Regions from separate parts of the Geminicoccus roseus DSM 18922 genome, predicted to be linked through region 2. Evidence: riboswitches for the same ligand, from Rfam matches in the RefSeq annotation. Region 2 holds a riboswitch; the other holds the start of a gene.
What was found. Region 2 has a riboswitch for thiamine pyrophosphate ahead of GEMRO_RS27205 (ABC transporter ATP-binding protein). Riboswitches for the same ligand answer to the same signal wherever they lie in the genome.
Positions count from the first base shown of each region.

Region 1 (4,252 bases), 4.4 Mb from region 2:
CAGCCATAGGCGCCCAGCGCCGCAAAGCTCTTCAGGTCGGCCTGGATGCCGGCTCCGCCGCTGGGATCGGAACCGGCGATCGTCAGGATGTTGTGGATCATGGTCAGTACCTGCCGCGGGCTTGGCGCGCGCGGGCGACGAGGGTGGAAAGAGCCCTGGCGGCAGCCCTGGGGTCGGAGGAGCGGGCGATCGCGCTGACCACGGCGACGCCGTCGGCTCCGGCGAACACGGCGCTCTCCGCACTGTCCATGCCGATGCCGCCAATGGCGACCACCGGCAGCTTCAGCCGGGAGCGGATCGCCTGGAAGCGCTCCACGCCAAGCGGCGGAGCCGCGTCGGGCTTGGTGGCGGTGGCGAACAGGGGGCCCAGGCCAACATGGTCGACCACCGCCGGATCGACGGTCTCGATCTCGGCCTCGCTGGTCACCGACAGGCCGAGGATCCGGTCCTTGCCCAGGATCGCCCGGGCGGCGGCCGGCGGCAGGTCGTCCTGGCCGACATGGGCGCCATCGGCACCTGCAGCGACCGCCACGTCGACCCGGTCGTTGACGATCACCGGCACCGGCGAGCCGGCCAGGCGCGCCCGCACCGCGCGGACCGTGCGGATCAGGGCCTGGGCGCTGGCGGTCTTGTCGCGGACCTGCACGATCATGGCACCGCCCTGGACCGCGGCCTCGGCGAGCGCCGGGAAGGAGGTGGGCGGGGTGGTCGCGGCGTCCAGCACCAGATAGAGGCCTAGATCGACGTTGCGGCTCATGACAGGCGCGCCCGGACCCCGAGGGTGACGGGATCGAGGCCTGCCAGCCGGTCGAGGATCGCGACCTGGAGGGAGCCCGGGCCGTTGCTGGTGTCGGCGGCGATCTCCCCGGCCACGCCCAGGATCGCGCAGGCGGCGAGGCCCGCCAGGAGCCGGTCGGGTTCGACCGCCAGGCAGGCGGCGGTGAGCGCGCTCAAGCTGCAGCCGAGCCCGGTGACGCGGGTCATCCGGGCGTCGCCGTTAGCGCAGGACAGCGTCTGGCGGCCATCGGTGACATGGTCGGTGGCGCCGGTGACCACCACCACGGCCCCGGTCTCGCCGGCCAGGCGCCGGGCGGCGTCCAGGGCCAGGTCGCTGCCGGCGGTGCTGTCGACGCCCCGGGTGGCGGCACCGGCGCCGGCCAGCGCCATGATCTCCGAGCCGTTGCCACGGATCAGGCTCGGGCGATGGGCCAGAAGCGCGCGGCCGGTATCGGTGCGCAGCCGGGTGGCGCCGGCGCCGACCGGGTCCAGGACCCAGGGCTTGCCAAGCGCTAGCGCCCGGGCGGCGGCCAGTTCCATGGCCGTGATCCAGGGGGTTGAGAGCGTGCCAATGTTCACGACCAGGGCGTCGGCGATGCCGACGAACTCCTCGACCTCCTCGGCCGCATGGACCATGGCCGGCGAGGCGCCCACGGCCAGCAGGGCGTTGGCGGTCGAGTTCATCACCACGTAGTTCGTGATGTTGTGGACGAGCGGGCGACGCGTCCGGATCGCGTCGAGCACCCGTCCGATCCGGTCGGACGACGTCATTGGCCTCCCTTCGCTGGCATGACCCAGATCAGGTTCGATGGGTTTGATCTCAGTCCGCCATCCTCGGCGAACACCCCGTGGCGGGGTTGAGGATGGGGGCTTCCCGACCGATGTCAACCTCGGGCATGGATCGGCGCTGGGGTTGGCTGGCGCAGGCCCAACCCGATCGTAGCCGAGGGAGCCGTCTCGACGTGAACGTCCTGGTCTTCACCCATGATTCCGCCCGCGGCCACGACACCGGCCCAGGCCATCCCGAGCGCCCGGCGCGCCATGACGCGGTGATAGCGGCGCTCCGGTCGATCGAGGACGCCTGGTTGGTCCGCCGGGAGGCCCCGCCGGCCACGGTCGAGCAGATCCTGCGGGTGCACCGACAGGCCTATGTCGAGGCAACGCTGGCAGCGATGCCGAACGAGGGCCTGGTCCGGCTCGATCCGGACACGGTGGTCTCGCCCGGCAGCCGCGAGGCGGTGCTGCGTGCGGCCGGCGGGGCGGTGGCCGGCGTGGACGCGGTGCTGGCGGGGGAGGCAAGCCGGGCGTTTGCCGCCATGCGCCCGCCCGGCCACCATGCCGAGAGCGACAAGGCGATGGGGTTCTGCCTGTTCGACAGCGTGGCGGTGGGCGCCGCCCATGCCAGGGCTGCGCATGGGATCGGGCGGATCGCGATCGTGGACTTCGACGTCCATCATGGCAACGGCACCCAGGAGATCTTCTGGGACGACCCGCAAACCCTCTATGTCTCGACCCACCAGTGGCCGCTCTATCCCGGCACCGGTGCCGCCTCGGAGCGGGGCGCGCACGGCAACGTCCTGAACGTGCCGCTGCCGCCGGGCACCGACGGGGAGGGCTTCCGCCAGGCGGTGGAGGCGCAGGTGCTGCCGGCGCTGGAGCGGTTCCGGCCGGAACTGCTGTTCATCTCCGCCGGGTTCGACGCGCACCGCGCCGACCCCCTGGCCAATCTCGCTTTGGTGGAGGAGGATTTCGCCTGGATCACCAGCGAACTGGTGGCGGTCGCCGAGCGACATGCGCAGGGGCGGGTGGTCTCGGTGCTCGAAGGCGGCTACGACGTGGACGCGCTCGAGACGAGCGTGGTGGCACATCTTCGGGCGCTGGCCGGCGAAGAGCGCGCCAAGCAGGAGAAAACGGCCCGGTGAGCGACATCGACACCAAAGACATGAGCTTCGAGGCAGCCTTGAGCGAGTTGGAGAAGCTGGTTCAGGAACTGGAGCGGGGCCAGCTCGACCTGGACGAGGCGATCTCGGCCTATGAGCGCGGCACCGCGTTGAAGGAACTGTGCCGGCAGAAGCTGGCGGACGCGCAGATGCGGGTCGAGAAGCTGTCGGTGAACGCCGCGGGCGAGCCGCGGGTCGAACCCTTCGATCCTGCGCGCTGATCGGCGGCCGCCTTGTTCAAGCCATTCCTGGAAGAGACCGCCAAGATCGTCGAGGCCGAGATCGACCGGCTGCTGGGCGACCCGGCCCAGCATGCCGCACCCAGGCTCGCCGAGGCGATGCGCTATGCGGCGCTGGGAGGCGGCAAGCGGCTGCGGGCAGCGCTGGTGCGGGCGGTGGCGCAGACCCTGGCCGCCGATCCCAAGGCGCTGAGCTGGGAAACCACCGCTGCCTCGGCCGAGGTGCTGCATGCCTACTCGCTGATCCACGACGACCTGCCGGCCATGGACGACGCCTCGCTGCGCCGCGGCCGACCGACCTGCCACTTGGCCTTCGACCAGGCCACCGCCATCCTGGCGGGCGACGCCCTGCAGGCGGCGGCGTTCGGCTGGATCGCCGGCGACCCCTATCTGAGCGCGGAGGCGAAGGTGGCGCTGGTGGCGGGGCTGGCCCAGGCAGCCGGTCTGGCCGGCATGTGCGGCGGGCAGATGCTCGACCTGGAGGGCGAACAAACGCCGCCGGACCTGGCGGGCCTGGAGCGGATGGAGCAGCTGAAGACCGGTGCGATGATCGCGTTCTCGGCCGATGCCGGTGCGGTCATCGCCGGCGCGTCCCCGGAACTGCGCGAGCATGTCGCGGGCTGGGCGCGCTGCCTGGGCCTGGCGTTCCAGATCACCGACGACCTCCTGGACGTCGAGGGCGACAAGGCGCTCACCGGCAAGGATGCCGGGCTGGATGCCGCCCGCGGCAAGACTACCTTCGTAAGCCTGACCAGTGCCGAAGCCGCGCGTGAACGGCTAGAGGCGCTGGGCGAGGCGGCACGTGCCCACCTGGACAGCCTGCCGGGCGACGTCACGCTGCTCCACGCCCTTTTCCACCACGTCGTCACGCGCGATCGCTGAACCCAGCGCACGTCCTGGAGCCGACGGTATATGGCCGACACCCACTTGCTCGACAGAATCAACACGCCGGATGAACTGCGCCGGCTGCCCAAGTCGCAGATGCGCCAGATCGCCGACGAGCTGCGCACCGAGACGATCGACGCCGTCTCGGTGACCGGCGGCCACCTGGGGGCCGGCCTCGGTGTGGTCGAGCTGACGGTGGCGCTGCACTACGTGTTCGAGACCCCGCGCGACATCGTCATCTGGGACGTCGGCCACCAGGCCTACCCGCACAAGATCCTGACCGGGCGGCGCGACCGGATCCGCACCCTGCGCAAGCCGGACGGCCTGTCCGGCTTCACCCGGCGCAGCGAGAGCCCCTACGACCCGTTCGGCGCGGCGCACAGCTCGACCTCGATCTCCGCGGGCCTGGGC
Region 1 covers NZ_KE386572.1:4,732,201-4,736,452, reverse strand. The annotation lists gene thiD (bifunctional hydroxymethylpyrimidine kinase/phosphomethylpyrimidine kinase) at 1-101, opposite strand, end outside; gene thiE (thiamine phosphate synthase) at 104-757, opposite strand; gene thiM (hydroxyethylthiazole kinase) at 754-1,548, opposite strand; TPP riboswitch at 1,537-1,636, opposite strand; gene GEMRO_RS0123370 (histone deacetylase family protein) at 1,740-2,699, shown strand; gene GEMRO_RS0123365 (exodeoxyribonuclease VII small subunit) at 2,696-2,938, shown strand; gene GEMRO_RS0123360 (polyprenyl synthetase family protein) at 2,951-3,838, shown strand; gene dxs (1-deoxy-D-xylulose-5-phosphate synthase) at 3,869-4,252, shown strand, end outside.
Region 1: linked by a shared signal. The riboswitch ahead of thiM (hydroxyethylthiazole kinase) and the one ahead of GEMRO_RS27205 (ABC transporter ATP-binding protein) in region 2 are both predicted to bind thiamine pyrophosphate.

Region 2 (4,252 bases):
TCGACCTCCAGATCCTCCGCGGCGAAGAAGCCCTTCTCCTTGGCGACCACCAGGGGCCCGTGATCGGGATTGACGTACCAGTCCAAGAGCACGGTGAGCTTGTCGGCGGCCCGGGCCGGCAGCGCCGCCATCAGCAGGGTGAGCGCCAGGATCGAGATGCGAAGCACGGCGTGCGCCTCCAGTTTATCGGTTGTTCTCGTAGGTGTCGGGCTGCCAGCGGACCAGGCGCGCCATGGTCCGGTCGACCAGCCACCAAAGCCCCACCGCCATCGCCGCCAGGACCACCAGGGCGGCGAACATCACGTCGACCTGCATCCGGGCATTGGCCTGCAGCATCAAAAAGCCCAGCCCGCCGGACGAGCCGACCCATTCGCCGACCACCGCCCCGATCGGCGCCACGGCGGCGGCGACCCGCAGGCCGGACGCCAGGGCCGGCAGGGAAGCCGGGACCCGGACCTGCCAGAGCACCGCCAGGGACCCGGCATCCATGACCCGGGCCAATTCCAGCCAGCCGGTCTCGGTGCGGCGCAGCCCGTCGAAGAAGGCGAGCGTGACCGGGAAGAAGATGATCAGGATCGCCATCGCGACCTTGGACACCAGGCCATAGCCCAGCCAGAGCACCAGCAACGGTGCCAGGGCGAACACCGGCAGGGCCTGGCTGATCACCAGGACCGGCATCAGCCAGCGCCGCGCTGGCGCGGACAGCACCAGGAGCAGGGCCGCCAGCATTCCGATCAGGCTGCCAAGGCCGAAGCCCAGCACGATCTCGGTGAGGGTGGTGCCGGCATGGACGGCCAGCAGGTCGCGGCGCTGCCAGGCGACCGTGGCGACCGCCACCGGGCCCGGCAGCATGTAGGGCGGCACCCCACTGGCCCAGACCCCCAGCTGCCAGAGGCCGAGGATGCCGCCGGCGGTGACCAGCGGGCGCAGGACGTTCACGCCGCCTCCGTGGCACGGGCGGACGCCAGCAGTTCGGCCAGGAGTTCGGCCTGCAGCCTTGCCAAGGCCGGATCGGAGGGATCGCGCGGGGCGGGCCCCTTGGGCAGGATCGGCCCCTGCAGCCTGGCCGGCCGGCCGGACAGCACCCAGATCCGGTCGGACAGGCGCAGGGCCTCGGTGGGCTGGTGGGTGACCAGCAGGACGGTGCGGCCCTCCAGCAGCTCGGCGGCCAGGTCCTGCAGGCGGTGGCGGGTGATCGCGTCCAGGGCCGAGAACGGCTCGTCCATCAGGACCACCGGGCGCTGCTCCATCAGGGTGCGGGCCAGGGCCACCCGCTGGCGCATGCCCCCAGACAGGGTGGCGGGAGCGGCCTGTCCCCGCCCGGCCAGGCCAACCCTCTCCAGCAGGGCATCGGCGCGCGCGGCAAGCTCGGCGAATTCGCCCCGGGAGGCCCCGCGGAGGCGGTGGCCGAGCAGCACGTTGTCGCGCACGCTGAGCCAGGGCAGCAGCAGGTCCTGCTGCGCCATCAGGGCGATGCTTCCCGCCCGCCCGTGCCCGTCGATCCGGACCCGCCCGCCCTCCTCCAGCCCCGCGATCAGGCGCAGGAGCGTGGTCTTGCCGACCCCGGACGGGCCCAGCAGGCAGGTCCATTGCCCGGCCGGCAGCTCCAGGCGCAGGTCACGCAGCAGGGTGCGGCCGTCATAGCGGAGATCGACGACCTCGAGGGTGACGGCCGGGCCGGTGCGCGGGCGCTCGCCGGGCGCAACGGCAGGGAGAACGGGAGATCTGGAAAGGGTCGCCATGCAGTTCCCATCCCTTCGCCAGTGTGAACTGGATCAGGTTCGAAGGGTCGCCATGCTGCACCGGATGTGCCGATGGCCTCTCAGCCCCTTGACGGGACTCCCCTTGGACGGCGCCCTGGATAGGTGATGGCGAAGGGTTTGGGAATGATGTTTCGACTTGGCCGGCGCGGCACCGGCCGGGCGGATCAGTTCAGGTAGAGCCGGAAGTCGCGCAGGGCGATCACGTGGTCCAGCTCCCAGGGACCCGGGCCGCGCAGGTTGCCACCCTGCTGCACCGACAGGAACAGGCCGGCCGTGCGCTGGCTGCGGCTGTTGCGCGGCATGAGCGGGTAGCTCTCGGCGATCCCGTCATGGTTGGCGTCGAAGGTGAAGCTGTCCTCCCGCCCGAAGGTGCGCAGGAGCTGGTTGTCGCTGCCGCGGTACAGCCAGATCCGGCTGGCCGCGCCCGAGCGGGTGCCGGGCGAGGAATCAAATTTTGGGTTCAGGATCAGCTCGTGCTCGAACCGGTACCAGACCCCGCGCTGGATCAGCTGGGTGTCGCCGCTCGGGTCATAGGCATGCATCTGGGTGAGGTATTCGTTGCTCGTGCTGTTCCCGTCGGCGGTGCAGTCATAGCTGAACATGTCGTTCTTGAAGTTGTTGCCGAGCTTGAGGGCGGCCACCGTGGAAGGCGCGCCGGCATCGGTGAAGCCCAGCCGCGTGGCGAACACCGAGCCGTCGTTGGTGATGCGGGTGGCGCCGGCGCACAGATGGTCCGGCGGGGCCGGCACGTTGAAGGCGTCGGTCAGGCCGGGCAGCTTGCCGTCGATTGCCCTGAAGTCGAAATTGCTGGAGAACATCACGTCGTAGGTGATGCACACCTTGCTGCCGGCGCTGCCCTTCAGGCTGGCGGGATCGATGATCGACCAAGTGCTGTGGTGGCCAAGCGAGGAAACGTTGATGCCGCCGCTGGGGATGCCCAGGCAGATGGCGGGGTCGGTGCCGTCGACGACGCATTCGGAGAGGTTGCGCCGGTTGATCTTGGCGGGAGCGCCCCAGCTGGTGCTCGCCGCCGGCGCCCAGGCGCCCTGGAGCTTCTCGCCATAGCCCGTCGTGGTGCTGGTGCCGAAGATGTGGCGCCAGTGCCGATCGAACTCGTACTGGTGGATGAGCTTGCCGCTCGCGTCGCGGCCATAGTCCAGGGACAGGATGTTGCCCGAGACCTTGCGCTTGTCCGCCGGCAGGTGCCCCAGCACCGAGACCAGGCTGGGCGACCTGGTCTGCCAGAACTTCTTGTTGATGCCGTAGGAGCCGCCGCAGGAAGTGGCCGGCTCGGCCGCAGCGACCGACGGAGCGGCGGCCAGCAGGAAGGTGCCGGCCAGCACGAGGGCGGCGGCGAACGAGCGCTTCAGCTTCATGATGTTCCTCTTTCCCGCCCGCCGCGGCCGTCCCCGGAACTGGACGGCCAGGCTTCATGGAATGATCGAGGAATAGGTATTTTTCCGGAAAGATGTCAATAAAGTTGAAAGTAATACCAGGATCTGCCGGTGAATTGCATGATCACCAGCCAGACCGAAGAAAATCCCGGCTGGCGGCGGATGCGGTCAGTGCCGGGGGAAGCGCTGGATGACGGTCTCGCGGTGGACGTCGGCGGACAGGAGAATGCCGAAGCCCAGGAGCACGGTGAGCATGGCGGTGCCGCCATAGCTCACCAGCGGCAACGGGATGCCCACCACCGGGATCAGCCCCATCACCATCGCGGTGTTGATCACCACGTAGACCGTGAAGTTCATGCTGAGCCCGACGATCACCAGGCGGGCGAACTGGCTGCGCGCCCGGGTCGCCGCATGGATGCCCAGCAGCACCACCGCCAGGAACAGGGCGAGCGTCGAGGTGGCGCCGACGAACCCGGTCTCCTCGGCCAAGGTGGTGAAGGCGAAGTCGGTATGCTTCTCCGGCAGGTAGTTCAGCTGCGCCTGCGAGCCGTGCAGGTAGCCCTTGCCCCAAAAGCCGCCGGAACCAAGGGCGATTTTGGACTGGATGATGTGGTAGCCCGAGCCCAGCGGGTCCTGTTCCGGGTTCAGGAAGGTTATCACCCGCTGGCGCTGGTAGTCGTGCATCATCCCCCAGCCGACCGGCAGGGTCCCCAGCGCCAGCGCGATCACCAGGGCGAACTTCCACCAGCGCACCCCGGCGGCGAAGAACAGGGTGCCGCCCACCGAGACCAGGGTGATGGCGGTGCCCAGATCCGGCTGGAGCAGCACCAGCCCCACCGGCGCGGCCACCATCAGGAGCGGCACCACCAGGAACAAGGGCCGGCGAACGTCCTCCAGCCACGCGGCATGGAACCAGCGCGCCAGGCCCAGGATCAGGGCGATCTTCATGATTTCGGAGGGCTGCAGCTGGACCGGCCCGAGGTCGATCCAGCGCTGCGCGCCCTTGGCGGCAAAGCCGGTCAGGTCGACCGCCACCAGCAGCGCCACGCCGATCCCGAACGCCCAGTAGGCGATCCTGAACCAGAACCGCACGTC
Region 2 covers NZ_KE386572.1:366,588-370,839, forward strand. The annotation lists gene GEMRO_RS0103110 (ABC transporter substrate-binding protein) at 1-131, opposite strand, end outside; gene GEMRO_RS0103115 (ABC transporter permease) at 184-939, opposite strand; gene GEMRO_RS27205 (ABC transporter ATP-binding protein) at 936-1,742, opposite strand; TPP riboswitch at 1,736-1,856, opposite strand; gene GEMRO_RS0103125 (hypothetical protein) at 1,928-3,139, opposite strand; gene rodA (rod shape-determining protein RodA) at 3,326-4,252, opposite strand, start outside.